DNA from 2 places in the Dorea sp. AGR2135 genome. Region 2 is predicted to be linked to the other one. Evidence: riboswitches for the same ligand, from Rfam matches in the RefSeq annotation. Region 2 holds a riboswitch; the other holds the start of a gene.
The links. A riboswitch is a leader RNA that binds a small molecule or an ion and turns the genes downstream of it on or off. The one in region 2 is predicted to bind cobalamin.
Positions count from the first base shown of each region.

Region 1: it holds a riboswitch for cobalamin, as region 2 does, so the genes downstream of both, G593_RS0103565 (sirohydrochlorin cobaltochelatase) here and G593_RS0108345 (uroporphyrinogen decarboxylase family protein) in region 2, are expected to answer to the same signal.

Region 1 is NZ_ATVU01000003.1:179,051-194,861, reverse strand. It holds gene G593_RS0103600 (bifunctional hydroxymethylpyrimidine kinase/phosphomethylpyrimidine kinase) at 1-493, opposite strand, end outside; gene G593_RS0103595 (PTS sugar transporter) at 680-2,269, shown strand; tRNA gene G593_RS0103590 (tRNA-Arg) at 2,360-2,433, shown strand; gene G593_RS0103585 (dicarboxylate/amino acid:cation symporter) at 2,643-3,833, shown strand; gene G593_RS0103580 (nitroreductase family protein) at 3,949-4,467, opposite strand; gene G593_RS20020 (hypothetical protein) at 4,738-4,905, shown strand; gene G593_RS0103570 (3'-5' exonuclease) at 4,907-5,605, shown strand; cobalamin riboswitch at 5,707-5,919, shown strand; gene G593_RS0103565 (sirohydrochlorin cobaltochelatase) at 6,127-7,332, shown strand; gene G593_RS0103560 (hypothetical protein) at 7,396-7,941, shown strand; gene G593_RS0103555 (ABC transporter substrate-binding protein) at 8,090-9,346, shown strand; gene G593_RS0103550 (ABC transporter permease) at 9,351-10,247, shown strand; gene G593_RS0103545 (ABC transporter permease) at 10,219-11,037, shown strand; gene G593_RS0103540 (ABC transporter ATP-binding protein) at 11,027-12,049, shown strand; gene G593_RS0103535 (nucleoside hydrolase) at 12,049-12,945, shown strand; gene G593_RS0103530 (TVP38/TMEM64 family protein) at 13,124-13,834, shown strand; gene G593_RS0103525 (arsenosugar biosynthesis-associated peroxidase-like protein) at 13,836-14,168, shown strand; gene G593_RS0103520 (rhodanese-like domain-containing protein) at 14,203-15,069, shown strand; gene G593_RS0103515 (sulfurtransferase) at 15,196-15,811, shown strand, end outside.
Region 2 is NZ_ATVU01000010.1:91,566-107,376, forward strand. It holds gene G593_RS0108320 (methylcobamide--CoM methyltransferase) at 1-379, opposite strand, end outside; gene G593_RS0108325 (corrinoid protein) at 482-1,132, opposite strand; gene G593_RS0108330 (vWA domain-containing protein) at 1,311-2,630, opposite strand; gene G593_RS0108335 (ATP-binding protein) at 2,657-4,168, opposite strand; gene G593_RS0108340 (leucine-rich repeat protein) at 4,174-5,910, opposite strand; gene G593_RS0108345 (uroporphyrinogen decarboxylase family protein) at 5,975-7,045, opposite strand; cobalamin riboswitch at 7,213-7,422, opposite strand; gene G593_RS0108350 (dicarboxylate/amino acid:cation symporter) at 7,601-8,824, opposite strand; partial or broken gene G593_RS0108355 (uroporphyrinogen decarboxylase family protein) at 9,106-9,330, opposite strand; gene G593_RS0108365 (uroporphyrinogen decarboxylase family protein) at 9,529-10,614, opposite strand; gene G593_RS20795 (hypothetical protein) at 10,605-10,793, opposite strand; gene G593_RS0108380 (MetQ/NlpA family ABC transporter substrate-binding protein) at 10,934-11,767, opposite strand; gene G593_RS0108385 (methionine ABC transporter permease) at 11,838-12,506, opposite strand; gene G593_RS0108390 (methionine ABC transporter ATP-binding protein) at 12,506-13,507, opposite strand; gene G593_RS0108395 (double-cubane-cluster-containing anaerobic reductase) at 13,772-14,929, opposite strand; gene G593_RS0108400 (helix-turn-helix domain-containing protein) at 14,933-15,811, opposite strand, start outside.

The DNA of each region.
Region 1 (15,811 bases), on a different contig from region 2:
GAATACGAGTATCTGCAATATCTATGATTGCATCGTAATCTGCATCAGTCAGAAGGCAGAGCTCTGTCAGATTAGGAGTGATAATATCCGCTTCCCCGACCAGCGCATTCATTTTTTCCAGTAACTTCGGTGTAAACATATCGTACTTTATACCATCATCTCCCATGACCGGATCCACGAGAAGAAATGTATCTGATGTATAAAATGTATCTATGAAATGGAATATCTGATCAATTTGTGCTTCGCTTGCGACGAATCCGGTGTAGATACCGTCGAAATGCTGTCCCATTTTCTGCCATTCCTGGCGGTAAATATCCATTTTATCTGTATAGTCATCGAGGTAATAGTGCGGATATCCGGTCTGCGCGGTTAAAATTGCGGTTGGAAGCGGACAGGCTTGAATTCCCATGGCTGAGATGACGGAAATTGCGGCTGTCAGTGAGCAACGGCCAAATCCGGATAAATCATTTATTACAGCAATCTTTTTAGTCATAGTGTTTCTTCCTTTTTCATGTTGCGTTAAAATAATAGTTTTAATAATCCAGATATTTATAGTAGCATAATATTTTCCTCTTTACAAATACATTCGAAAATGGTAAGCTTATTTCATTGATTTAGCACGCTACCATGTTAGCAAGGTAGCATGATGATATGATTTAATCTGAAAGGACATAAAGGAATGGGAAAAAAGATTGCATTTATAGGAAGCAGTGGTGGAAATCTATATAAGCAAGGTGGGAACAATCTGCCGGCAATGATGAAAGAAATATGCGGACAGACAACGGCTGCAGACATGGAGATCACATTTGTACAGTATGTACTGGCATCTGGCAGTCTGGATAATGTGGGACCGGACAGCCCGGCAACTTTATATACATGGAATGGAACAGAAATACAGGCAGTATTTCAGGGGACTTTAACAGAGGTTAATGTAGAAGCGGAAAAGGTGGACGCAAAACTTGCGAAGAAGATTGATGACGGTGAAATTGACGGTGTAATGTTTGTCAGTGCCAGTCCGGACGGGGCTAACAGACAGGCAATGGAAGCCTGCGCAAGAACGAAGATTCCGATGGCCGGAACGGGCGGAAGTGGTGTCGCGCTCACGCAGAACATGGGATGTAATGTTCTGGCAGCATCTGGAACAACAGGAACAACGAATCGTACAAGAGCCGTTGCATTTACGACAGCACTTGCAAAATACTGGAAAATTAAATATATGCCAGTTATTGGTAATACAGGAGAAAATGCAGCATCAAAAGCAGAAGGAAATATATGGAAGCGCATTAATTTCCGCGGAATTATGATGACAAGCCTTCCGGCATTTATTGCCATGGCACTTTGCCTGGCGTGTAGCAAGATTCCAGGATGTGGAAGTCTGTCAGATGTATTTGATACACTTGTAAATTCAATTCCAATCGTTATTTGTGCAATTGCAGCTAAGCAGGTTTCCGGTCTTGATGAGGTGGGAGTTGTTGCAGGTATTGTAGCCGGCATTCTGGCAGTGGATGGAGGAATACTGGGAGGACTGATCATCGGAATCCTGGCAGGTGTGCTTGCTTACTATATCAGTGTGTTCTGTTTCCGTCACAATGTGCCGGGTACGACAGTTAATATTGCTTCGGGAGGTCTTGGTGGACTGGCAGCTGGATTGGTGGGAAAATTCCTTATTGCACCTGTAGCATTATGGATTGGAAATGGGATCTGTTCTCTGATCAACATGTGTATTGATTACAATGCCCTCCTTGCAGGGGCGGTAGCAGGACTTCTGATCTGGCCGGCAATTATTGGAGGTGTTTACCATGCGGCAATTCTTCCGATTGTCCTATTGGAAATGGAAGAAATGGGATTTAGTTTCCTTGGAGCTATTGATATGACAGGACTTGTCATGGTATCAGCAGGAATCACACTTGCTAACATTATTCTGCCGAAGCAGAAAGGTGAGGCGGCTGTAGCACTTCCAGGCTGCATTATCAATATCTGTTTTGGAACATTTGTGGAGGCGTCTTATCCATTCATGTTCTCAAACAAGATTGTCTTTGCCGGAGCGCTGGCAAGTGCAACTGTAGGTGGAGCAATCGTAGGACTGTTCAATGTAAAAGGAACCGCTTATGTGCCGGCAGTGCTTGCTCCGTTTATGGCAAATGAAGGAAAAGGCCCGGCATTTGCAGTGGCTATGATTGCTGCAATGGGATGTGCATTTGCAATCACGATGGTGGCAAATGTGCTGGAGAGAAAAAAGAGTGGAAAAATTCCAGTGAAAAAAGTTTGAAAAAGTTGAAAAAACTTGTTGACAACCATGGGGACCTACGATATAATAGATTTTGCTGTGAGGGACACAAGAGAAACGGAACACAGTAATGTGCGCGTAGCTCAGCTGGATAGAGCGTCTGGCTACGGACCAGAAGGTCGGGAGTTCGAATCTTCTCGCGCACGTTGAATTTAAGGCATATCCGAAAGGATATGCCTTTTTTTTCTATGATAAGAAATTGCCTTTTTCTAAGATAAAAGTAGACAAAACATATTTGATAACTGTATAATAAACATAATATTTTCAACTAATAAATTTCTTTATTGGGATAAAAAGGAGAATGATTTATACATAGAAGAAATTTATTGAGCATGAAGAATGAGTGAGGTAGGGTATGAAAAAAATATTTAGCAGTCTTCCAGTGAAATTATTGATTGGCATTGTTATTGGAATTATCTTTGGACAGGTTTTCCCTAAAAGTGTAATGAGTGTTGTTGTTCCATTGAAGAATATTCTGGGACAGGTCATTAACTTTGTAGTACCGTTAATTGTCATCGGATTTATTGCACCATCTATTACAAAGCTTGGAAATAATGCGTCACGTATGCTTGGCGTTGCACTTATGGTTGCATATACGTCGTCCGTACTGGCAGCACTTCTTTCTATGGGAGCTGGATATGCAATTATTCCGAATCTTCCGGTTGTGTCAGAGATTGAAGGCTTAAAAGAATTGCCGGAAGATGTTTTTGGTCTGACTATTCCGCAGATTATGAATGTCATGAGTGCTCTTGCATTTTCCATTTTAATCGGACTTGCGGCAATCTGGACAAAAGCAAAGACGATCATTACTATTTTAGATGAGTTCCAAAATATTGTACTTGCAATTGTGTCAAAGATTATTATTCCAATTCTTCCAGTGTTTATTGCATTTACATTCACTTGTTTATCATATGATGGAACTATTACAAAGCAGCTTCCGGTATTTGTCAGTGCGGTCGTAATCGTTATGATCGGACATTATATCTGGCTGACAGTGCTGTATGTTGTAGCAGGAGTCTATTCTGGAAAGAATCCAATGGAAGTCGTAAAGCATTATGGACCGGCTTATATTACAGCAGTTGGAACGATGTCTTCTGCCGCAACACTTGCAGTTGCGCTTCGGTGTGCGAGAAAATCCAAAGTTTTAAGAGAAGATATGGTGGATTTTGGGGTGCCGTTGTTTGCAAATATCCATCTGTGCGGATCCGTATTGACGGAAGTGTTTTTCTGTATGATCGTGTCCAAGGTATTATATGGTACATTACCAGATATTCAGACATTGGTACTGTTCTGCGTCCTGCTTGCGATTTTCGCCATTGGAGCCCCTGGAGTTCCGGGAGGAACGGTAATGGCATCATTGGGACTCATTACAGGCGTTCTTGGATTTGGTGATGATGGTACAGCATTGATGCTTGCAATCTTCGCACTTCAGGATAGCTTCGGAACAGCCTGCAATGTAACAGGAGACGGAGCACTGACATTATTCCTGACCGGTTATGCCGAAAAACATGGAATAGAAAAGCAGAACATATCTGTGGAATTATAGATTGTCGAGACATTCTTGAATTTTAGAAAATGAAAATATATCATTGGTGTGAGAATAAGAAAATGGAGAGTGGAACAAAACCCCTCTCCATTTCGATATGCAAAGAAACTAAAAACTAATTCAAATATGTAACAAGATCGTCCTGCCTTTTAGCAGCCTCGCGCTCTTCATCAGGATATCCCATTCCTACCATTCCGACAACCTGCATGTCTTTGTCAATTCCAAGACCTTCCAGGTAATCAGCAACTTCTTCTTTGTCTCCACAGTATTTTAACTGGTTGATCCAGCATGCACCAAGTCCAAGTGAGTGTGCTGCAAGAAGCATATTTTCAATCGCGCATGAGCAGTCGCTGACTCCGTTGACAGCTTCTTTCTCACATGCAACAAGTACAATTGCCTTTGCTCCGTATAATGTGTAAGCAGGGTTCTCCATTCCCTTTGCTACAACATCCTGAAGGCGCTTGATAGAATCTGCATTCTGCATTACATAGAATCGGTATGTCTGTAAGTTCTTGCCGCTTGGAGCGTAAGTTCCTGCTTTGACAATCTCATCTACGAGATCCTTTGGAACGTCCTGCTCTTTGAATTTACGAATAGATCTTCGAGTATAAATGTTATTTAATACTTCGTTCATGATTACCTCTCCTTTTAAAATAATTAACCTTTTTATCTAAAGTACAGTATAATATTAAAAATACGAAAAATCATTGTCTATTTTAGATAAAAATACGAAAAATAATTTGTAAATATGGACAAAATGGGTAGATATGTACATTGTTAAGAAATGAACAAAATGTTATACTAATAATATTAAGGATTGAAGAAGTGCATAGCACAAAAATCCGTGGGTAGCGAAAAAATGAATCATGCATCAGTCCGCAAAGGCGCGAGGGAGGAAGAGAAAATGTCAGATTTGAAATTTACTTGTACTGGTTGTCGCAATGGCTGTGTGATCACAGTCTGTTATAATGAGGAGGGGTATCCAGATGTGAAAGGCAATGGCTGTATGCGCGGCGTATTGTATGCAAATGACAAAGTAAGAGCAATGGACGAGAAAGAGACGGACAAGTAAGATGTTAAAATCATATGTTGCATTTGACATAGAGACGACTGGACTTAGCCCGGAGCACAATGAGATTATTGAGATTGGTGCATTGAAAGTACGGGAAGGAAAAGTTGTTGACCGTTTTAGTCGTTTTATCGAACCGGAGGCCGGGATACCTCCGATGATTACGCAACTGACCGGAATTACAAATGATATGGTAGAAGGAGCAGGGAACTGCGGCGAAGTATTGCCGGAGTTCCTTGAATTCTGCGAACAGGATACGCTGATCGGACATAATGTGCAGTTCGACTTCAGCTTTGTGAAGACAAAAGCAAAAGAACTTGGTTACACCTATGATCATATGGGAATTGATACACTTAAGATTGCCAAAGTTGTTCACGCAGACCTTCCATCCAGAAAGCTTGGCGCACTCTGCGAATACTATCATATCGAAAATGCGGCGGCGCACCGGGCATATCATGATGCTCTGGCAACCGCAAAACTGTATCAGTCTATGGCGCATTTTTATGAGGAAAAGGAACCGAAGGTTTTTAAACCACAGCCCTTGGCATATAAAGTGAAGAAAAAAGAACCGATAACCGCAAAACAGATCGAATTTCTCACAAGGCTTATGCAACAGAAGAATATTTCTATGGAAATGGACATACATACACTGACAAAGAGTGAGGCTTCCAGAGAAATCGACCGGATTTTATCCCGACCGTAATGGAAGTGAGAAACCAATATGGAATACAGTCTGACAGGCTGATGTATTGACAGTAATTATCAGATGTGTTAGATTGTAAAAGTAATAGCTAAAGATACAAAAGAATAAAAAATGTGTGAGGTGTCAGTCAGAGAAAGATATTATAAAAAGTTATTTATCTGGCTGGTGAAAAGGGAAACAGGTGTGAATCCTGTACGAACTCGTCACCGTATTTTGCGAGCTTTGAATCCTACATGCCACTGGGAGACCGGGAAGGCTGATTTTAGAGCGCTTGAGCAATAAGCCGGGATACCTGCCTTTCACAGTACAGGAACATATTTGTTCAGGCCACGAGGAACTGGCAGTACGAAATACATAGAAAGGCTATTTGACGGAAGGAAGATCATTTCGTCAATAGTTTGTTTTGCGTACTCTCTGTTCATTTTTTAATGGCAGGGATTTTTTATTATATGAATTTTTATGTAATAAAAAACCTCCGGAAAAATTATTTTGTATCTTAGAAAAAAATGGAGGATGGAAAGATGAAGAAAAAATTGGTAGTCGTATTACTTACTGCAGCTATGAGTATGTCTCTGCTTGCAGGATGTGGAGGAAATTCAGGAAGTTCTGACGCAAAGAGTGATGCAAAGACAGAGGATACGAAGGAGGACAGCGATCAGGTGGCAGCAGACAAGGTGGCAAAACTGATTGATGATATCTATGTTCAGGAGAGAACTGACAAGACAGATGAACAGTGCAAAGAAGCTAAGGAAGCCTGGGACGCATTAACAGATGCCCAAAAAGAATTAGTAGAAGGTGAAAACGCAGATCCTGATTACTTCGGAAGAGATACAGGTGACGCTTCGAAAGATGATCCGTTAAATCAGGACGAGATTGGTGAGAATGAACTTCTCGTTGTAAGTTTCGGTACATCATTCAATGACAGCCGCGCAAAAGACATCGGTGGAATTGAGAAAGCACTTCAGGCTGCTAATCCAGACTGGTCAGTAAGAAGAGCATTTACAGCTCAGATCATCATCAATCACGTACAGGCCCGTGATGATGAGAAGATTGACAACATGGAGCAGGCACTGGAGCGTGCAGTAGACAATGGAGTTAAAAACCTTGTTGTTCAGCCGACACATCTGATGCATGGTGCAGAGTATGATGAGTTATCAGAGACAGTGGAAAAATATAAAGATAAATTTGAATCTGTAAAGATTGCTGAGCCGCTTCTCGGCGAAGTTGGAGCAGATACAACAGTTATCAATGCAGACAAAGAAGCAGTTGCAAAAGCAATCACAGACGAAGCAGTTAAGACAGCAAACTATGACAGCATTGATGCAGCAGCCAAAGATGGAACCGCATTTGTATTCATGGGACATGGAACTTCACACGTTGCAAATGTAAGTTATGATCAGATGCAGACACAGATGGAGCAGCTTGGATATAAGAATGTATTTATCGGAACTGTAGAAGGTGAGCCGGAAGATACAGAGTGTCAGGCAGTCATCGAGAAAATCAAAGAGGCCGGATATAAGAAAGTAATCCTTCGTCCACTGATGGTTGTTGCAGGAGATCATGCGAACAATGATATGGCAGGAGACGATGATGATTCATGGAAGAGCCAGTTTGAAGCGTCAAAAGCATTTGACAGTGTAGAATCACAGATTGCAGGTCTTGGAGAGATTGATGCAATTCAGCAGATTTATGTAGCACATACAAAAGCTGCAATTGAAGCTAAATAGTTGACAGGTCAGATTTTCAGAGTACAATTATAAAGAAAAATAATTAGAAAAGAGAGAATGGACATGTTAAAAAAGAAATTATTAGTTTTATTACTTTCCGCCAGTATGGCAATGACAATGCTTGCCGGATGCGGAAGTAATACGGATAAGAAAGATGACACAAAAACAGAAGCTTCCAAAGATGATGCGTCAGAAGCAAAGACTGACAGCAAAGATGCGAAGGAGCCTGAGCTGGAAGATGGAACTTATAAGGTAGATTTTAATACAGACAGCGGTATGTTCCACGAGAATCCGGACTATAATGACGGAAAAGCAACGCTGACTGTTAAAGATGGTAAGATGACAGTACATATTACATTGAATTCTAAAAATATCGTACAGTTATTCTTAGGCTCAGCAGAAGATGCACAGAAAGACGGGGCAGATCTGATCGATCCGTCAGAGACAACAGAGATTACTTATTCTGATGGTTCCGCGCCAAAGGAAGCATATTCCTTTGACGTACCGGTACCGACACTGGACGATGAATTTGATCTGGCATTGATTGGAACAAAGGGTAAATGGTATGACCATAAAGTCAGTGTGTCCAATCCGGAAGCAGTGCAGTAAAAAAGATGTCGTATAATTTTTAAATAATTAAGAGCAGATGTGTTAAAGCATTTGCTCTTTCTTTGTATTTATAAAGATTTTTGATTTGACTTTTCTGTATAAACTGATAAAATGAGAGAAGTTATCAATTAAATCAAAGGAGAAATGTATGAGAAAGAGAATTGTTGCAGTGATACTTGCACTTGCCATGTCTGTTTCTATGATGGCATGTGGTGCAAAAAGTGACAGTAAACAGGAAAATACTGCTACAACAAAAGAAGTAGACAGTATGGGTTTTGATGAACTGAAGAAAGAGGCGAAAGGAAGTACAGTGACTTTCTATGGCTGGGGTGGAGATGATAAGCTGAATGACTGGCTGGATAATTCATTTGCACCGATTATGAAGGAAAAATATGATATTACTATGGAACGTGTTCCGATGGATATTGATCAGATTTTAAGTCAGCTTTCCGGTGAACTGGGAGACAAGAATGCCAGTGAAGACAACGGTGATATCGACATAATCTGGATTAATGGAGAGAATTTCCAGTCTGCAAAAGAAAAAGATATGTTATATGGTCCATTTACAGACAAACTTCCGAATTTCAATGACTATGTAGATGGTGATTCTGAAGATGTAAAATTAGACTTTGCTTATCCGACTGATGGATATGAGGCTCCATATGGAAAAGCTCAGGTAGTTATGGTTGCGGATACGGCGGTAACACCAGATCTTCCGACGAGTGCAGAAGAACTGAAAGCATTCGTGCAGAAATATCCAGGAAAAGTAACATATCCGGCTCTTCCAGACTTTACAGGAAGTGCATTTGTCAGAAATATTATCTATGAAATCTGTGGATATGAGCAGTTCCTGACTATGGAAGCTGACAAAGAAACAGTAAAAGAGGCAATTGAACCGGCTATGGAATATTTACGAGAACTGAATCCTTACTTATGGAATCAGGGAAAGACATTCCCGGACTCTTCCACAACATTGGACAACATGTTTGCAGATGGTGAAGTGGTTCTTTACATGACATACGGTGCATATGACACAGCAGTAAATATTGCAGATGGAAAATACACAGAGACAACTCAGTCCTTCCAGTTCGATAAAGGAACAATTGGAAATACAAACTTTATGGCAATCGCCAAGAATTCAGCAAACAAAGCTGGAGCAATGGTCGCTATCAATGAGATGCTTTCGCCGGAGGTTCAGGCAGACCGTTATGATCAGTTAAAAGTAATCCCGGTATTAGATAATACAAAACTTTCTGATGACCAGAAGGCAGAATTTGATAAAGTAGATCTTGGAAAAGGAACCATTCCTCCGGACGAGCTTCTTTCCAAACGTCTTCCGGAGATGCCGGCACAGCTTGTTCCGATTATTGAAGAGATCTGGAATGAGGAAGTTGTAGGAAAATAATTTTATGAAGAAAAAAGTGGTACCATATTTATTACTGGTTCCTCAGATTGTACTGATCATTATATTTCTGATCGGGTTAATAACTGGAATCACCCAGAGTTTCGGGGTGATTCCAGCTTTTGGATTAAGGGAACCTACGTTGAAATATTACAAAGAAATATTGATGAAGCCAGAGCTCTTTCAATCTGTGAGCTACAGCTTAAAAATTGCATTTTTATCAGCCGCAATTGCAACTGCAGGTGGTGTGATTCTTGCCGGATTGTGTGTGTCTGTCAGACAAACGTCTGGACTTATGATGCGGATCATACAGATGCCGATTATAGTTCCCCATGTTGTTGTGGCTATATTTGCAGTTAACATCTGTTCTCAGAATGGAATTCTTGCAAGAATTGGTTATGCGCTTGGACTGATTAGTGATCAGCAGCAATTTCCTCTGATTATATATGATGCACATGGATTTGGAATTATTCTGGCTTATGTGTGGAAGGAACTTCCATTTATTGTATATTTTGTTATTGCATTAATGGCAAATATCAATGGAAAACTGGGGGAGGCTGCCAGGAATCTCGGGGCAGGGAAAATCTGTACATTTGTGAAAGTAACGCTGCCGCTTTGCAAAGAGACAATTATCAGTGGCTTTCTGATAATTTTTGTGTTTGCCCTTGGAGCTTATGAACTCCCGTTTCTTTTGGGAGCGACTACGCCGAAAGCACTGCCGATTCTGGCATACCAGCAGTATATTCATCCGAATCTTGAAAACCGTCCGTATGCTATGGCGTTAAATGGAGTTATCATATGCATTTCCATGGTAAGTGCGGTGCTGTATTTTGTAATGTTAAAGAAAAATGTAAGTTATCTGGCAGGTAAGAATCATGAAGAAAAAAAGAAAATCAATACTTAGTTATATTATTATTTTAATCGTGGTGTTTCTGATCTTATTTCCGGTTGCAACGATGATACTTTGGGTATTTACAGAACGCTGGGCATGGCCGGATCTGTTTCCACAGGTGTTTTCTATGCGTGCGCTGGATCAAATTTCGGCGAGAGGGACAGAATTAAGTGCGGTGTTTGCTTCCAGTGCAGAAATTTCGGTTGTTGTAGCATCATTTTCGGTAGTCGTTGCGCTGATGACGGCTCGTGCGGTTGTACTCTATGACTTTCCGGGAAAACAGTTGATTTATTTTTTGACAATCCTGCCTTTTATGATTCCGGTTACAGTGCTTGCCATGGGACTTCAGGTATTATTCATAAAACTGGGGCTTAACAATACAGTGACAGGTGTGATACTGATTCATCTGATCGCGTCACTTCCATATGCAGTCCGGCTGTTAATAGACGGAACGCAGGCTGTCGGTAACCGGTTGGAGGAACAGGCGAGAGTATTGGGAGCTTCTGCGTGGAAAGCATTTTTTCATACTACACTTCCGATGCTTGTTCCTGTCATGCTGTCTTCTTTCTGTATGGCCTATATCGTGTCTTTTAGCCAGTATTTTATGACGTTGTTGATCGGCGGTGGAAAAGTGAAGACATTCACCGTTGTTATGGTTCCATATCTTCAAAGTGGAAATCGTAACATTGCATGCGTGTACAGTGTGATATTTTTAGGGGTGACATTGATATTATTTTCATTATTCGAAGGTCTTGCAAAGCATTGGACAAAGGAAAACAGTGGAGGGTTCTATGAGTCTTAAGGTAGAAAAATTAAAAGTTACAATTCAAAAAAAAGAGATTCTGCATGGTATAAATCTTGAAGTAAAGCAGGGAGAATTTGTTTCGCTGTTAGGACCGTCAGGTTGTGGAAAAACAACATTGCTGAAAAGCATTGCCGGACTTGTGGAAGTGCAGGAAGGCGAGGTGTGGATACAGGGGGAAAAGGCGACAAATATTCTACCAGAAAAGCGAGGCACAATTATCGTATTTCAGGATCTGCGTTTATTTCCCAATATGACTGTAGAAAAGAACATTGCATTTCCAATGGAGATTGCTGGTGTGAAAAAAGACGAACGAAAGAAAAAGGTAGCAGAATTGCTGGCAGCAGTGCAGCTTTCTGGGTTTGAAAAGAGAAGAATAAGGGAAATGTCCGGAGGCCAGATGCAGAGAGTAGCGCTTGCAAGAGCTTTGGCAGCGAAACCCAAAATCTTACTTCTTGATGAACCGTTCTCGGGGCTTGATGAAAAACTCCGCCTGGAAATGGGCGAACTCGTACGAAAACTACACGAAACCTGGAAAATAACGACCATTCTTGTTACTCATGACAAGCGGGAAGCATTGCAGATGTCTGATCGAATCGCGCTTATGGACAGTGGAAGGTTCATCCAATATGATACGCCAAAAGAAATGTTCTATCATCCGACATCGCGTATGGTGGCAGAGTATTTTGGAAAAGTCAACGTTATGAAAAAAGAACATGATGGAAGAATGATAGAAGGAATTCTCAGACTATTTTCAGTACAAATAGCTAAAGTAGAAGGTAAAGAAAACAAGAATGATATTTCCATACATGCAAAGGTGGAAGAAATAACATTTGCAGGGGAACTGGCAGAGGTTAGTTTGATTTTGGAAGAGCCGTATTTTGGCAGACTTGAATTGTTAAGCCAGGTAATGAGCAGTAAAATCAGCGAACTGAATTTGTCGGGTGGAATGATCGTTGCGATAAAGATAAATGAAAAAGATATTGTATGGTTTGAAAGCGGGGAAGTCTGATGAAAAAAATCGTGTATGACTGTGATTTAACACTAGGTGTTCCTGGTTGTGATGTGGATGATGGTCTGGCACTTATGTATCTTCTGGGATGTCCGGAAGCAGAATTGCTTGGTGTAACAGCTACTTATGGTAATAATAAAATTGATGTTGTGTGGGAGACAATGAACCGTATGCTTTCGGAGTTGGGGCAGACAGAACTGCCGGCACGAAAAGGAGGGGCGGCTCGCGGTGAGTTTCAAAGTGATGCGGCTGACTTTCTGGTGGATATGGCAAACCAGTATGCAGGAGAGTTGTCGATTCTTGCAACAGGTTCCCTGACAAATCTGGGCGGGGCGTATACATTAGATCCACATTTCTTTGAAAAAGTGAAAGAGATCGTATTGATGGGCGGGATTACAGAACCTCTTGTCTTTGAAAAAAAGATTATGGATGAGTTGAATTTTTCCTGTGATCCAGAAGCCACAGCAGCGGTACTGACAAAAGGGAAAAATGTGTCCATAATTACTGGAAATAACTGTCTGAAAGTTTTATTTACGAAAGAAGAATATAAAAAGCGCCTTTTGGGAACAGAAAACCCGGCAGCAATCTATATCCGGGAAAAGACAGATTACTGGTTTGGGTACAATGAAGAGGATTATGGAATTGGCGGATTTTACAACTGGGATGTAACAGCAGCAGTTTATCTGATGCACAAAGAGCTGTTTGCGCATAGGAAAAATAAATTCAAAATTACCGAAGAAGACTTACAAACAGGGAATCTGCGAATGCAGACACCGGGCAATTGTACCTTGAATCTTCCGGAGATCAAAGAAGAAAAAAGTTTTAAAGATGAGATTTATAGATCTTGGATGCATGCAGGGGAACGATGTTTTCCTATCACGGAGATATATAAATAAAATGAATAAGTGAATGAAAAACATTGATAATAACAATTGGACGAAAAGAGTACAAAAAGGTATTATTAGTATAGCTGATTTATAAATTCGAATTGTTAATATTTATTAATTTTACATATTGAAAATCTGTTGGTAAAATGAACAGACATTATATATTTCAGAGGGGAATTTTAAAGATATGAAAGAGAAAAAGAACTGGCTGGGGAAAGTTGTATTATTAATCGCAGTGATTGCAGCAGTCGCTGTGTATTTTTTAGTCCCAGGTGTCAATAAAATGATGAACAAGGTATTTGCCATGTTTGCAAGCGGAGACTTTACGGTTGTACGTGATTTTGTGGCATCTTATGGAGCATATGCGGCTGTAATCTCATTTTTACTGATGATCTTTCAGTCCATTGCAGCACCGCTTCCGGCATTTTTGCTCACATTCGCAAATGCGAATCTGTTTGGATGGTGGCAGGGAGCAATCCTTTCCTGGACAAGTGCTATGGCAGGAGCGGCTGTATGTTTCTACATTGCAAGAATTCTGGGACGTGATGTGGCAGAGAAACTTACAAGCAAGAGCGGACTGGCTCAGATTGATACATTTTTTGAACGATATGGAAAGAATACAATTCTGATCTGCCGTCTGCTTCCATTTATTTCGTTCGATATTGTAAGTTATGCGGCAGGACTGACATCTATGTCATTTATGTCATTCTTTATTGCAACAGGAATCGGACAGCTTCCGGCAACAATTGTGTACTCTTACGTTGGCGGCATGTTGACCGGCGGTGCAAAGTTATTTGTGACCGCGCTTATGATTTTGTTTGCCCTCTCAGCACTGATCTTTATGCTGAGAAAAATATATATGGACCGGCAGTCCAAAAAAGAAAAAGGGAGGATATGAAATGGATACTTACTACAATCCGGAAGATCTGGCGAAGTTTGGAACCATTGGGGAAAAAGCACCGGAGTTAGCAGAGAAGTTCTTCAGCTACTATAATGCAGTGTTTGAAGAAGGTGCACTGACAGCAAGAGAGAAATCTCTCATCGCACTTGCTGTGGCACACACGGTACAGTGCCCATACTGTATTGATGCTTATACCAATGACTGTCTGAATAAGGGAGTGACAGAAGAGCAGATGACAGAGGCTGTCCATGTGGCAGCAGCAATCCGTGGCGGTGCAAGTCTGGTTCACGGTGTACAGATGAAAAACATCGTAAAGAAATTAGAGTTCTAAAAATTAAAATAAAACATTTGAGGAGATGAAAAACATGAAAAAAAGAGTCGTAACATTATTATTAGTAGCAGCAATGACAGGATCTATGGTTGTAGGATGCGGATCAAACTCCAGTTCTGACACAAAATCTGAGACAAAGACAGAGTCTGCAGATACAAAAACAGAGGAGAAAAAAGAGTTGGCAGACGATGAGTATCAGTATGTATCTGCTGAGGATACAGCGAAAGCTGACGGAGTTCACGTACTCGATGTAAGAGAGTGGGATAACTATGTGACTGGAAGAGTTAAGAATTCTGAGTGGTGCCCAATCTTCCCATTAGAGGATGATTCCTTAGTTGACGCTATGACAGATTACGCGAAAAAGAACCTGAACGATGGAAAAGATATCTACATCATCTGTAACAGTGGTAAGCGTGGAGCTGAAAAAGCAACAGGTGTATTAAGAGATGCAGGAATCGAGTCAACATCTATCTACACAGTAGAGGGTGGGGCAAAAGCACTTGCTGACGTAAGCGGAGCTCTTACAACAGACCGTACAGAAGAGAACATCGACTGGCAGTATGTATCTGGAAAAGATGCAGTTGCAGCAGTAGATGACAAAGATGTTCAGATTCTGGATGTTCGTGATGATGATACATACAAAGCAGGACACTTAAAAGGATCTTTCCAGTGCGGATTAAAAGAGATTGAAAGTGCAGATGCTCAGACAGCTATGTACAAACTGGCAACAGAGAAGATGGATTCTTCCAAGAAAGTATATCTTCTTTGCTACAGCGGAAACAAGTGTGCTAAGACAGGAATCTCTATACTGAAAGACGCTGGCTTTGATTTAGATAACCTTTACATCATTGAGAATGGTGCAAAAGACGGAGATGTATCTGCTGCATTCGTGACAGAGTAAATTGTGATTGATAGAATACCCCAATGGATGTTGTGGAACGAAAAATGTTCCGATTTGGACATACATAAAAGAACTGGAAGATGATGTCAAGACAGATTCCATAACAGCTATAAGGAGGAATGTACAATGAAAAAAAGAGTATTAGCGGTACTTTTAAGTGCAGCAATGGTTGCATCTCTTGCAGTTGGATGCGGATCAAGCTCAAAATCAGATGAAAAGTCTGAGACTAAGACAGAAACAGCAAAAGACACAAAAGAAGAGACAAAAGATGTTGAGGCTGTAAAGCAGAGAACTGTATATGTAACACCAGAGTGGTTAAAGAGTGCTATGGATGGTAACCAGAAAGGTTATGAGAATGTAGTAGTTGCAGAGGTTGCTTACAGTGATAATGCAAAGGATTGTGAGTCATATCAGAAAGGTCACATTCCAGGAGCAATTTATGTCGGTGATGTTGAAGTAGAGGATGCTACAGGATCTGAGGAAGGTGCATACAATCTTCTTTCAGCAGATGAGATTGAGAAGAATCTTCTTTCTCACGGAATCACAAAAGATACAAAGGTTGTTCTTTACGGTGGAGATATTTCCGGAACAGCGCGTGTAGCCTATGCTTATATCTGGGCTGGTGTTGAGGATGTCAAGATTGTAAATGGTGGAATCGATGCATGGGAGAAAGCCGGATACGAGACAGAAACAAAGGCAAATGAAGGAACAGAAGCAAAAGATTTCGGAACAACTGTACCAG
Region 2 (15,811 bases):
CATCCAGCACAACCTTTGCTCTTCCTTCCTCCATACTCATCGGTGTAATAGTCTCCCACTCTGTGACCGAATTGATCGCATATCCCGTTACATGCGGCTCATAAATCTTACTGCCCATAGTCACCTGAGCCCCCATAGCTTCTGCCTCAATCGTCATGCAGAATGGAACACCTACATTTTCAAAGCAGCCTTTTTCATAATTAGCTTCTGCCAGATCTGCCATCATTCTGGCATTCAGATGTGCCTCCGGCCAACTTACATTTGCCTCATCCATCAGATCTGTCGTTATCATATTCATCATTCCACCGGGACAGATACATGGCGGTCTGTCTGTCGGCTCCTGATGCATGGCTTTCCTAATTCGTTCTTTTGCATCCATAAATCCCCAGCTCCTTTTTCGAATTCTTATTCGGATTCTTTTATATTTAGCCTGGCCTATACCTTTTCAGACCGTTTCCAGTACAGCTTTTGTCTTTTCTATCTAGGCAATTCCTGTCAGCTCTTTCGCAACTTTTACAGCTTCAACCGCATTCACAGAATATCCCTCTGCTCCGATATCGTCCGCAAATTTTTTGGAAATCGGGCTTCCTCCGACCATAACTTTGAACTTATCACGGATTCCCTGGTCTTTTAATTTCTCTATAACTGTCTGCATTCCACCCATAGTTGTCGTCATCAGTGTGGACATACAGATCAGATCTGCATCTACCTCCTTTGCCTTCTCAATAAACTGGTCAAGCGGAACATCTCGTCCAAGATCATACATCTCGAATCCTGCTGTCTCCATCATAATCTTTACCAGGTTTTTACCGATGTCATGAGTATCTCCTTCCACAACACCAATAACTGCTTTTTTCTTTGTCTGATCATCTGTATTTTCCAGATGCGGACGAAGTACATCCAGTCCCGCATACATCGCATCAGAGCAAAGAAGTACATCTGTTACAAAATACTCTTCTGCATCGTAAAGCTCACTGGCCTTGTTCATACCATCTACAAGACCTTCCATAATTCCGTCAAACGCCGGATATCCGTCCTCAATATATTCTTTCGCAACGTCTACGACTTCCTCATCTTCCATCTCTACTACACACTCTGATAATTTTGCTAATAATTCTTCTTTAGATGCCATACTATGAATCCTCCATAATCTAAATTTTTATTTTGTTAGAAAATACCTCATAGCCCGCAAGCTGTTTTTTCCTGACATTCTCATCTCTTGACGTATTTTATCTTGATACATTTTAACATTAATTACACGTATCTTCAAATTGAGTACTTCCATATATTCGTACAGACATTTATCCTTTCTATATGTCATCCATCAGATAACGAATCGCCCAGGCCGGCACTTCCGGAATCTTATCCAAAACTTCACTATCATATATAAATGCCACTGGATACTCTGGTTTTTTTCTCGGATAAACACCCATTCCATCTGTAAAATACAGCATTCCATTCAAGTTCGTAAGTTCTCCGTTTTTTCGAAGTTCTTCTATATACTCAAATGCCGGTCTGAAATCAGTTCCTCCCCGGCCATAAAGTGTCAAGTCTTCCATCACCTGCTCCAGTTCTTTCTCTGATGTAATCTTCACATCCTTCTGAACCAACGCATCACACTGGATCAGATGGAAATTCACTCTGTCTTCGCTTTTCTGCCCACTTTTCAATATCTGGTATGTTTTTTCCAGAAATCTCCGAAGTTTTTCTTCCTCCACTGACCCTGAAGTATCAATCACAGTCACAAATGTTTTCACTACCCGGACATCCTTGTACTCCAACGGCTCGATCAGCGGCATATTTCCATACAGTTGCATTCCATAAGTATAGAAATTATAATCAAATTCCTCATCATTGATCTTCATACGTTCCCCAAGCCTGTTGAACTTTCTTAAGAATGCACTATAGTCCTGCTTCTTTCTGTTCGCAAGCTTTAAATTCACCAAAAAATCACCGGTTTCACCACTCCGGCTTTTCATAAATGTCTCAAGATCCACCTGAATCTTTTTCGCAGCCTGCTTCCACAGCTCTTCCAATTTTTGATTTGAGAACATGACCTCCCGGTTCTGATTCACCTGCCCTGATTTCACCTGGATTACATCATTCCTGTTTTTTGTTTCGGGATACCAGAAGCTATGGTCATCCCGACGGAAAATTTTCTCCAGCCAGTCTATTTCTGACTCTTTCGTCTTTTTCAGATATCCATAAATCTTTTCCGCATTCATAAGTCCCACATTTTTCCGGATGCGGTCAAGTTCCCGCTTTTCATCTGCCCCGGCACTAATGTCTGCAAAGTCCAGTTTCCAGCTTTCGATGATATATTCTGTTGCCATATCGCATGCAAGATCCCATTTTCTTTGCTCGATCTGTGGATTTACAAAGAAATGTCTGAATATTCCATGCACAACTAAATGCAAATACATTCTGCTGACGAAACCTTTCTCTTTTTGATATGCTCTCAGTACGTATTCTGGATTATAGTAAAGATTTTTTCCATCTGTTCCCATACCATATGAACGATTACGCATACATTTAGAGGGACTCTCCGTCAGCATCCGAATTGCCGGTTCCAGAAACCTCATATTGACCAACGTTCTCTGTCTGCTAAAGTTCAGAACTTCTGAAGCCACTTTTATTATTTCCACACACATAAATATTACACCTGATCAAGCCCCAGATTTTGAATCTGATCCATAAGATTTTTCTGTCTCTCGTAGAACATCAAATTCTTATTATGTTTAAAATACTCCCGACATCCATACTGACTGATAAATCTGGCCGTATATTCATTTTCCGTAAGTTCTGTCACAAATACAAGAATCTCCTGTCCTTCTTCAAACACATCTTCGCAAAAGTAAAATGAGTTGGACAGACACCCCGATGCTTTTCTTGTCTGCTCTTGAAAGCTTTCTGTCAACTGGGCAAAATAATCTCTGAGAATTACAAAATCTCTTTCATCCGGAGTCCGTATGCCTGCTTTTTCCCGGCATTCTTCCAGATAAACAAGCACACGGTCATCTTCCCACACCTGGGCACGGGATAAATTACCGGCACGTTTTTTCTGTTTTTCTTGTTCCATTAAACATTCTTTTTGTTGTTCGATACAAGAAACAAGGTCTCGGCCTTTTTCCACATCTGCTTTTATCTTTTTCAGGCAATCCCCAAATACAAACAATGCATTTTGCATCTCCATTGTCTCTTTAACAGTATCCGTAATTCCATCCATCAAAAGACCAAGGAAAGAAATCCTCTCATCAAAAGATGCTTTCATCGCCCTCTGTCTTACTTGCTCTGATGGAATGCCGAATAAGATACGGTCCACCTGATAATCATTTTTATATTTTTTGAACAAATCATAATAAATTGTAAAGTCACGGGCAATCTGCTCGTCCTGCACGTACTGGCTGATCAGATTCAGATCCACAGGCAGATTCTTCTTTTCACTCAGACACATGATCTGACTTAAATCTTCCCAGCCTCTTGCTGTCACAAAATGCTTTCCATCCACTGTATTTTCCACGGAATAAAATGCATCTTTCTTCAGATCCAGATAAGTCAGGATTGCCGGGTGCATCCCCTGCTCATAAGCATATGTTTTCCAGACACTATAATCAGGCTCTACATCCATTCTCTTTACGCGGTCCCAGGACGCAATATCGAATTCCCTCACAGAATGATTGTATTCTGGCGGATTCCCTGCTGTTACGATAATCCAGCCCTCAGGCACTTTGTGCTGTCCAAATGTCTTGTACTGTAAGAACTGAAGCATCGCCGGCGCCAAAGTCTCAGATACACAATTAATCTCATCCAGAAAAAGGATTCCTTCACGTATCCCCGTGTCCTCCATCACTTCATAAACCGCTGCAATAATCTCACTCATCGTATACTCAGATACCTGAAATTTTTCTCCACCATACTCCTTTTCTACAATGTATGGAAGTCCCAGTGCACTCTGCCTTGTGTGATGTGTCATCGTGTAAGACACAAGTGCTACTCCAAGTTCCTGCGCAACCTGCTCCATAATTGCAGTTTTACCGATTCCCGGCGCTCCCATCAAAAATACCGGACGCTGCTTTTCTGTCGGAATTATATATCTGCCTTTTTCATCCTTTTCCAGATACAATTTTACCGCATGTTCAATCTGCTCTTTTGCTTCCCTAATATTCATAAATATTATGACAACGCTGCCAGAAGCTGATCAAGCTGGCTGCCCGTCTCCTCCTTCTTATCCTCATTTTGGATTTCATTCTGATAATTCAACAGCATGCTACGGATCTCCATGTCAGATTTTTGCAGTGACTGATCCAGAAGTCTGTTCACTGCCTGTTCCGCCAATAAATTGTAATGAATGAAAAACTGTAATAACTTTTTATTTTCTAATAAAAGGACTTCATAGGAACTCCGGTTTTCTTTCAGATCCTTCACATAAGAATCAAGGATTTCACTTCTTACATCTCCCTGTTCTACCAGGTAATCTGCAAGTCCTGCTGCCGCCCACATTCTCCATTCTTTTGCAAATCTCGTAATCCTCATATTCGGTGCAATGATTTCTTCCATGTCATAGCAAGTTGTCCACATATCCCAGTCCTGAAACACTTCTTCATCCACCGGGTTTCCTTCTATATACACTCGTTTTAATGCAGAACATTGTGAAAAAATGCCTTTGCCAAACTCTGTCACCCGTTTTGGGAAATGAAGTTCTTTTAAATTCGTACACCGGTAAAACACCTTGCGTTCTACCACTTCCAGTCCTTTTGGCAAATGTACTTTCTCCAGACTGACACAAGTCACAAAAGCACCTTCTTCCATTCGCTTCACACTCTCCGGTAAATCCACCTGTTCCAGAGCCGCGCACCCGGAAAATGCATGAGCCCCAATCACTTCTGTATCATGCGGCAGTATTACTTCCCGCAGTTTTCCACAATCATTGAATGTATCATGTGGAATCTCCACCAAATGTTCTGGAAACTTCGCTTTTTTTAACATCCTGCAATAACGGAATGCACTGTGCCCAAGTTTCTGCAAATTCTCCGGTAATTCCATATATTCCAGAGGTGTTCCGCTGAAAGCATAAATGTCGATTGTTTTTATGCTTTCCGGTAAATGTATCTTTTTGATTCCACTCCCCTGAAAGGCATGCTTTCCGATTCGTTCCACTGAATCTGGCAAATGCACTTCCTGCACTTCCATGCAATACTCAAAAGCACTGTCTGCGATGATCCGGATACCATCCGGCACTTCTACAAATGCGTCAGCTCCAAGATATTTTATAAGCGTATCTCCTTCTATCTGAAGATTTTGATCTACGTTTCCGGATTCCATTACACTTTTTAATACTTCCCGTGCATCTTCACTTTTCAACGCTTTCGTATTCAGTCGTTCCAGCGCTTTCCAGCCTTCTTCTATTTCCTCCGGTTCCACATCGTCTGAATCAATATTATTGACCAGAATCACATCTGCATGTTCAATCTGGTCTACATAAAATTCTCCCAGTCCGGAGGCATATGCCTCCACCATGCCAATGTCTACAACTGTAACATTCGGTCCAATCACCATCTCAAGATGTTCCTTCTCTTTTAGCTGCGTACATACTTTCACGACATCAGACAGTTTTCCAAATCCAGATGCTTCTATAAAAATTCTGTCCGGGCAATCTTCCATGGCAATCCGGCGCATCTTTTCTTCAAACTCAAGTGCCATCCCACAGCAAATACAGCCCTCACCGATTTCTTCATAGATCAAGCTGCCTTCTGCATTTTCCCGGTCAACTGCCTGTGCACCAAAATCATTTTGAATTACCGCAGTCTTTCCCTTTACCTGTTCTATCCATTGATTTAAGAATGTTGTTTTTCCGGATCCTCGAAATCCAGATATGATCTGAACAACCATGTCCTTTTTATCTACCTCCATCAGATTAGTTTTCTGATTTTATATCTTTTTATTCAAATTTGGCAGATTATCTTTCCGACACATTTTACTCAAAGTTCTTAGGATCTAATGGCCATTTCCCATACTTTCTTGCTTCATTCATAAACGCTTCAATATTCTCCAATTTTACCTGACCGGAAAGATCACATCCAGAGGCAAGAATATAACCATTCGGTGAATCCCATGCTTTCTGCAAACACCTCTTTACAGCTGCATCCATTTCTTCCTTTGTTCCCTGAATAAAATAGTCGACCGGTGCCACATTTCCAAGAATCGGCATCTTCTGCCCTGCTGTATTTTTTACATGCTCCAAATCAACGACATTGTCCACACTGATCATATCACTTCCTGCATCTGCCATGTCATCAATTGTTTTGGTCGTATCCCCACATATATGATAGCAGACCATTCCTCCTGCATCATGAATTGCCTGATTTACTTTTTTTGCATACGGAAGCACAAACTCCTGATACTGACTCTTTCTCAAGATTGTGCCAGAAGCGAGTGGATCACATTGTAAGATCAATACCCCTTCTTGAATGAACTCTTTATAAATATCGATAAGACAATCTGTTGTAAACTGCACAAGTCTGTGAACCTTTTCTGGTGATTTCCTCATGGCACGGAACAGCTTCTCTGCTGGATAACAGCTTGTGGCAGCTGTATATGGCCCAGTAATCAGAACCCCGACCGGTACTTCATCACCAATTTCTTCTTTTACAATGTGGCATGCCTCCAGACAATGTCTTAGGTGCGGATCATTTTCTTTTTTCAGACATTCCGGATCCAGCTTGTCAATATCATCCAAACTTTCAAGCGGATACGTTGCGATTGCAGGTGTCTGAAACTCCGGATCATTGGTCGTTCCCCCAAGCCCAACTCCTACCATGTGAAGCCCGTATTCAATGACTGCAAGGTCATTACCAAATCTTTTGTACGCTTCAATCTGACACTTTGCCTCATTCTCCGGTGAGCTTCTTTTCTCGCGATGAGTCATCCCACATACATCGCCTGACATAGATACTATGACCGGCATTGCAAGCATTCGATCCATCGATTGTCCTGTCATAAAAGCATTCAGTCTTTGATTCGGTGTCATCTGGTCTAATTCGTGCATAAATCTCCTCCTCGTATTATACATGCAAACAATAAGTTTCTCAATATTCCCCCTGGATTTTATACACTATAACTTCTATCACTGTCATGAACGATCAGTATAAAATATTTTTCCACTAAAAAAGGCAGGGAAAATAAAACGAAGTGTCTGTTCTTTTCCCTACCGAAAATCCCAATTCCTATATAGCAGGTTTCCTGGCTTGATTTCATCCTCTGCTTTCCTCTTCCCGGCTTATATTACTGCTGTTCTGTTGCAGATATAAATACCAGTGACTCCGTTGAAGCTTCGTCCATCTTACAGTAGAATAGGCTGCCCTGGATTCTCACCAGATTCCCTTTTAAATGTCAAATCCATCACTAATATAGTCTTCTGCATCCAGTATAATTATTAAGCACGCTTATTTCAAATAAATAATATTGATATATCTACCCAATTATCGTTTTTCCAAATAAAATACACTCAGTCTTCATGGAATTCCTAAAAAGAATAAACTCATAAAAACCAAGTGTACATCATTAAGAATGGCTCTACATTCCTACTTGCGAAACTACATACTTATTTTTTTCTTAATGCTTTCTTTTTCTCAAGATTTGTGACAACCATGCAGCAGCTTGCATCACCTGTGATGTTTACTGTTGTACGTCCCATATCAAAGATACGATCCACTCCGGCTACAAGAGCGATTCCATCTACTGGAAGTCCTACAGATGTAAGTACCATTGCCAGCATAACCATTCCAGATCCCGGCACACCTGCTGTTCCGATAGATGCCAGTGTTGCAGTCAGAATAATCGTCAGCATCTGTGGAAGTGTCAGGTTGATTCCATAACAGGACGCGATAAAGATTGCACATACTCCCTGATAAATTGCAGTTCCATCCATGTTAATTGTTGCTCCAAGCGGAAGCACAAATGAAGTCACTTCTTTTGATGCTCCCATGTTCTCTACACACTCCATATTGATTGGAAGTGTTCCTACGGAAGAAGCACTGGAAAATGCAAACATCATTGCCGGAAGCATTCCTTTAAAGAATGCGATCGGACTCATACCGCCCATTGTCTTTACTGCTAATGAATATACAACAACTGCATGTATAATGTAGCAGACATACGCTGCTAAGAGCACCATTGCCAGTGAACCGATGATCATCGGACCATTTACTGCAATAACCGGGCACAACAGACAGAATACTCCGATTGGAGATAATCTTAAGATCATCTCCATACATTTCATAAACATATCATTCAGATCATTACACCCCTGGATCAAACGTGGATTTTTCTCCGGTCCAATCAGAATAATCGCAAATCCGAACAATACTGACATCACAATTACCTGAAGCATATTGGACTCAGACATCGGTGCAATAAAATTGGATGGGAAAATATTCACAATTGTATCCATAAATGATACCGACTCTGTTGCTTCATAAGTCAAGTCTGTTGTTGCAACGACCGGGAACATTCCTTTGAACAGATTTCCTCCAATCAATCCAAATGTGATTGCAAATGCGGTTGTACACATATAGTATACAACGGTCTTTAAACCAATTGCTCCCACTTTTTTAATATCCTGCATGGAGATAATCCCACACATAATGGAGAATAATACGATTGGAACTACGATGAACTTTACAAGGTTCAGAAAAATTGTTCCAAACGGCTTAATGTAACTCTCTGCAAATTCTGCATGACTCTGCATCAGAAGTCCTACTACAATTGCAAGAACCAATGCGATAAAAATCTGCATTGCCAAAGACATTTTTTTCTTTTGTTTCATGATTTTAACCTCTCTTTACTTGATTTCATTTCCCCGTTATATTTTACCCCAAAAAAGCACTGTCATAAGACAATGCCTTTTCTCTGATATAAAATTATATCATACCTTATTCTGATTCATCAACCAGTTTTTTGCAAGTTCATGTGGAAAATTATGCATTTTTTGATTAGTTGGGGACGTAGCAAACTTTCAAAATACTACGTCCCCAACTGCGAAACACGGTGTCCCTTTTTTGCCTCAAAATATCATTTTTGTCGCTTCATTTGCACAAATTACATATTTTAATCTTCCAGAATACCTTTCGGAAGCTTTCCTAACTGCGCACCACGACCGTATTTTCTTGCCGCATAGATAAATGCCTCTACATTTCTTTTCGGTGTACCAATCGGGAGCTGACATCCTGTATTCAAAATGTAACCTTTTGGATTATCTCCACATTTTCTCAGGCAGTCTTTACATGCCTCAATGACATCATCAATCGATCCATCTTTCATCACTTCGATTGGCGGAACATTTCCGGATTCTTTCTCGTATGGCGAAGAACCTTTTCAACTGGCCTGACTGCTATAGCTGTTGAAATCGGACCTGCCACACTCGTTCTCATACTTTTCGTACCTCTTCTACTTATTATCACATATATGATAGTTGAGTGTTTCCGGCTACAACATTATCTTACTGTACAAAATAATATTCAACACGACTGCTTATAACTCTGTAATACCTCTTGGCATATAACCTTTTCTTGCACCACGTCCATACTTTGCAGCTGCATTCATAAATGCAATCATGTTTTCCTTCGTCGTATCTACCGGAGTGGTACATCCAGGACAGAGATTATATCCTCTCGGATTGTCTCCAGCTTCAATAATACATTTCTTAATTGCCTGGTCAATTTCTTCAAATGTTCCATTTTTCAATACATCTACAGGTGGCACATTTCCACTGATTGCAACCTTATCGCCATAGCATTCCTTCAATTCCTGAATACTCTCACAGTTATCTACCCAAAATCCACTGACTCCTGTGCCAATAACTTCTTCCCAGCGATCCCTGGTATGTCCACAGATATGAATTCCAGTTGAACCCTGAAATTTGTTCATACGCTCTACTGCCTGTTTTATATAAGGGACAAAAAATTCTTTAAACTGTCGTTTACTAAGTAAATCTCTGGAGCCCATTGGTTCAGAAAGTGTAAACCCAATTCCTAGTTTACGATGAAGATCTTCACAACATTTTACAACACAGTCTGTACTATACTGCAATAATTTGTGGGCCTGTTCTTTATGTTTGACCGTACCCTTTAAGAATGTTTCAGTTCCAATCAAACTTGCAGCTGTTGTAAATGGTCCTGCAAGTCCACTACCAATTCCGCGTTCTTTTCCATATTTTTCCTGAAGTCTTTCAAATGCTTCTATTATGATAGGAAATCTTCCATCTTTTTCAACATTAATAAGCTCCATATGGTCCAGGTCATCAAAGGTTTCCAGTGCCGGCTTTTCAATATAAGAAACGCTGTGCTCCGGATACTCGAGCTTTGTTCCGAGTGCTTCTACCAGCGTCCGAAGTCCCAGTCCCATCCCCATATTATCTGCCTGAAAATCTTCTGCCAGACGGCTTTCTACTTCCACCATGGCATCTGCTGAAAAATAATAATCACGAATGGGAATCCCATATAACGGAGGAGCTGTCTCTCCTGCACTTAAAGACGTCGGAATACGGTCCACCTCTTCTCCTCTTGCGTAAGCTATCTTCCTTTCTTTTGGCGTCATCTCAAGTTTTACTAATTCCATCTTTTCTTACCTCTTTCTTCTAACAGAACAACATAGAAAATGGTACTGTTATCTACATAGGCAGTCATATAAAAAACTCCTTGTGCCTCAAAAATCCCCTGTGCCATCGGTATTCCGATAAATCCACAATTAGAATACATCAATGCAACTAATTCCACAACTGCATAATCTTTATCCAATTTTCGAACGACCCATTTGCAGATACACCAGATCAGGAAAAAAGCAATAGCTGATAACAGAATCCCCCGACAATCGCAAGTATCGTCATCACAAGAGTTTTGTACATCGTCATTCCGGCTAATTCCATAGAACTATCTTCTTACTCCCAGCAAGGAATCTGTGTTCCCTGTTTCTCTGTCTTAAAGTACTCTGCAAGTTCATCACACTGAACAGCTTCTGCAATGTCTTTGATCCACTGTGCATCTTTGTCCTCTGCACGAACTGCAAATCCTACAGCATATGTGTCATTGTCATCAGACTGGCAAAGATATCCATCTGCAGAAAGTCCTGCATTTACCATATGTCCTGCTGCAAGGCAAATTGCATCAACGTCTTTGATAGACTGTGGTAATACAGACATCTCAGCTTCGATGAATTTGAAGTTATGTGGATTCTCTTTTACGTCATACATTGTCGGACTCTCTACAGAATCATCTAATGTGATCAGTCCCTGAGACTCTAACAGATGCAGTCCTCTTGCCTGGTTTGTTGCATCGTTGCAAAGTCCGATTGTAGCTCCATCTGGAAGCTCATCTACTGAATCCCATTTATCAGAATACATTGCGAATAATGGATAAAATGTCTTTGGCTCTACCATAACCAGATTGGTTCCATTCTTTTCGTTGTAACTCTTAAGGTATGGCTCATGCTGATACCAGTTACAGTCAATGCTTCCTTCTGCTAATGCTACATCTGGCTGTACACTGTCATCAAATACTTTTGACTGAACATTGTATCCAAGTTCTTTCAGTTTATCCTCTACTGCAGCATACTGATTTACCATATCAGCACGAACTCCGATTGTGATATCTTTTTTCTCTGTGCTGCTGTCAGCCTCACTCTTTGTGTCATCTGCTTTTGAGTTTCCACAGCCAGCTAACATTGTTCCAGCTACTGCTAATGTAAGTAATACACTAATTAACTTTTTCTTCATTTTTCTTTTTCTCCTTAATAATTCTCCTGTTTGTTTTTTAGTTTTTATATAAAAACAGGCGTCCCCGTTTTTATTTTAATTTCTTATAAATCCAATCACCAAAGTACTGAATAATCGCAACAAGAATAATCAGAACAACACAAATCGTGTACATAATCTGCTTATTAAAGTTCTGGTAACCATATGTAAGAGCTACTGCTCCAAGACCCCCCGCTCCAACTGCTCCTGCCATTGCTGTACAGCCAAGCAGATTAATAATCGCAAGACAAAGTCCTGAAATAATAGATGGAACTGCTTCTTTTAACATGACCTTGAATACAATCTGACTTTTTGATGCTCCAAAAGACTGTGCAGCTTCAATTAAAGCTGGATCTACTTCTTTAAAACTGTTCTGGAAAATTCTCGCCATAAACGGAGTACATGCTACAGTCAGCGGTACGAGCGCTGCTGTTTCTCCGATTGATGTTCCAACAATTAATCTTGTAAATGGAATGATAGAAATCATCAAAATAATAAATGGAAATGAACGTATCGTATTTACAAGAAAATCCAGAATACGATTAATCACAACATTCTGACAAAGCCCGCCTTTTTCAGTCAGAATCAAAATAACTCCAAACACAAATCCGAAAATCGTAGATAAAACTCCTGAAATCAACAGCATTTTAAGTGTTGCAAAAAACGCCGGAACTACTAACATCTGACAAATCTGTGTAAAAGTATAATTAGTGAAAGACATTATTCATTCACCTCCGTCTCTCCCTGCTCACCTGAAAGTTCGCGCCATTTAATTCCTTTTTGATTCAGGTAATCTGTAACTACACCTAAATGTTCATCATCAATATTGATTACAAATATTCCCATCTGATCTCCCTGATAATCCTGAATCAAACCATTCACAATCGGAAATACATACTGAAGTTCTGATGTCATCGTACTGAACAATTCTCCATCTTTCATGTCCTTTACCAGATATGAAATCTGAATATTGTGTCCTGTATCCGGAAGTTTTTCTTCTTCTTCGCCCAATAACCTTCTCAGTGACTGTGGCTGTTTAATAAAGATTTCTTTTACAGTACCTTCATCTGCAATCTTGCCATTTTCCAGAATGCATGCTTTATTACACGCTTTTCTTACAACTTCCATCTGATGTGTTACAATGATAACTGTGATTCCAAGTTTCTGATTAATTTCCATCAACAGATCCAGAATTGAATTCGTCGTCTTCGGATCCAGTGCTGAAGTAGCCTCATCACAAAGCAAAATCTTCGGATCCATAGTCAATGCTCTTGCAACTGCAACACGTTGCTTTTGTCCACCACTTAAATTTCTCGGTTTTGCATTCATCTTATCTCCAAGACCAACCAGTTCCAGAAGTTCTCTTACTTTTTTATCAATCTGGTCTTTCGGATATTTCCAGCACTGCATTGGAAGAGCGACATTCTTATATACCGTCTCTCGTTCAAGTAGTGAAAACTGCTGAAAAATCATTCCAACATGCCGTCTGAATTCTCGTAATTCTTTATCTTTCAAATCTTTGATCTCACATCCGTCAACCTTCAGGCTTCCTTCCTGATAAGATGTCAGACCGTTGATGCAGCGAAGAAGTGTAGATTTTCCTGCGCCACTTCGACCTACTAACGCATAAATATCTCCGTCTTCAATTGTCAGGTTGATACCTTCCAGAACGGAGCTTCCATCGTCTTCCCATAACTTTTTCAGATTTTTTATCTCAATCAACGTTTTTTCCTCCTTCTAAATTACTTTTCCTATTTTATACAATTTTCTCAATAATTTCTTCATTTATAATTCCAATCTTTCTTGTTTTAATTGTGCATCATGCACAATTTATCCCATTCGTTTTTGTATATTTTATTGATTGTATCTATATAATCGTTCTTTTATTGTTTATATCTATATTTATCTTTATAGACATATGTTATATCTGCACAAAAACAGGGTGCATCTATCTATATTTGATAAATGCACCCTTGTCAATTGTAATTATTTACGAATCATTTCTACAAATGCTGCCAGTCGTGTATTTAATTGTCCTACATCACCTTTCGAATAGTCTGTCACTACAGCCAGATATGGCAAGTGCTTTTCTTCATTCACGAAATTCTTCACACTGATGGATTCCATTTCCACAGAATGACAGCCCGATAATATCATCTCAACTACCCCATCTGCATGATAGTCATCAATCATTTCTCCAAGAAGATGGATACGATTATTGTTCGGTGTCATAATTGCACAGCCTATGCTAAAATACTTTCTTGCAATTGCACCATAAACATCCGGATCATCTTCATCTACCATACGCTCTACTGCATTCGCTCCAGTACAGTTTTCAAAACCGACTACAACTCCGCCGTTATTCTCAATTGCCTCTACGATTTTATTTGTATCTTCGCCCATAGGGCAGCCGGTAATCAGGATTCTCGGTCTCTTTTCTAGCTGACGACCTTTCTCATATTCTTCCAGAATACGATCTGACAATTCATTTAACTCCTTTGTCATCTCTTCCTGACCAAATTGATATTTCGAACCATAAAGCACCTTACCAAGTTCCAGTCCTGACATTGGAACTGGTTCCAGCTTCATCAGTCCATAAAATCTCTTCAATGCTTCTCTTCGCTTATTCTGTGATACAATTGCACGTCGAATATCATTCTCTGTAATTACTACCTGAAAATATTCTTCCAGAAATTCTTTAAACCGGATAATCTCTTCCCGCCAGAATCTAAGTCCGCCTTCTGACTGTGTATTCGGCAATTCCATAACATAAACTTCTTTAAACTCAGACATCAATTCGTACATTTTTTTCTTGCCGTCACATGTTGTTTCTCCCACAACCAAATCCGCAAAATGAAAATAAGGACACCGATCAGATATGGCATAACCATAGCTAGATTTGATTAATGGACATACATTCTTTGGCAATACCGTTTCAGCGAGCTCTACTGTTTCATTCGCTGAAGAACATAGCCCCACAGGAATTGCTCCCATGGCAACTGCAATTTCTCTTGGAAAAAACGAACAATATGCACCGATTATCGGAATCTGCTTTTCTTTATATTCTTTTACCTTCAAAAATGACTGTTTTTTCTTGTCTTCAAACTCATCGAAGATTTCCGGCAAATCCTTGATAATCTCCATTCTCTACTTCTCCTCTTTCTCCTGTTCCCGCAGGAGTATACTAATTAAAATCTTATGAGCAATTCCCGGCTCATTAATATCCACTCCCAAAATCTCATTAATTTTGGAAAGTCTATAAATCATTGTATTCCTATGTATAAACATTTTCTTTGCTGCCATACTTACATTATTACCCACAAGCAAGTATTGCTTTAATGTCTCATAGAATTTTGTTTCCTTTGCCTCATCTTCGCTGGCTAGTTCAGTAAGTTCACGCTCCAGATATCTCGCATGTCCAATATAAGGCAATGCACAAGAACAGACTATCTGGACATAATAATCTTCTTCACGAAAACTTCTTTTATCCGGTTCCTGTTCATGCGCAATCTCCAGTGCTTTCTGACACATAAATCGTTTCTTATCAATCAATTCAATCTCATTAAAGCTCCCGCTTAGACAACATAACAGCTTATATTTTTCACACATGTTATCCATAACTTTACAAATCTTGTCTCTGCATTCTTCTGTATGTATATCTGTGAAAAGAAGACAAGCATACTGCTCCTCTATATAAACAAACACATTTTCATATACATCACTTACATAATTAGCCGCCTTTTGAAGTTGCAGACTATTATAAACTTCTGTACGTACAACTGCTACTCGAAATGGGGCAACAACATATTCGTTATATATATCATTCGTTCCATTCAGAAGCTGCTTCCCCTCACCTTCAAATAATAACCGGGCAATCACACGACGTATTGTCGATATATGAGAATGAGAATGTTGTTCCTGACGCTCCATTAACATTCCAAGTCCCTGACAGACAATATCATTCATCTGAATCCATGTTTCCTCTGCATCTTTTGCATTATAAATTCCTGCATCCAGAATAGATAT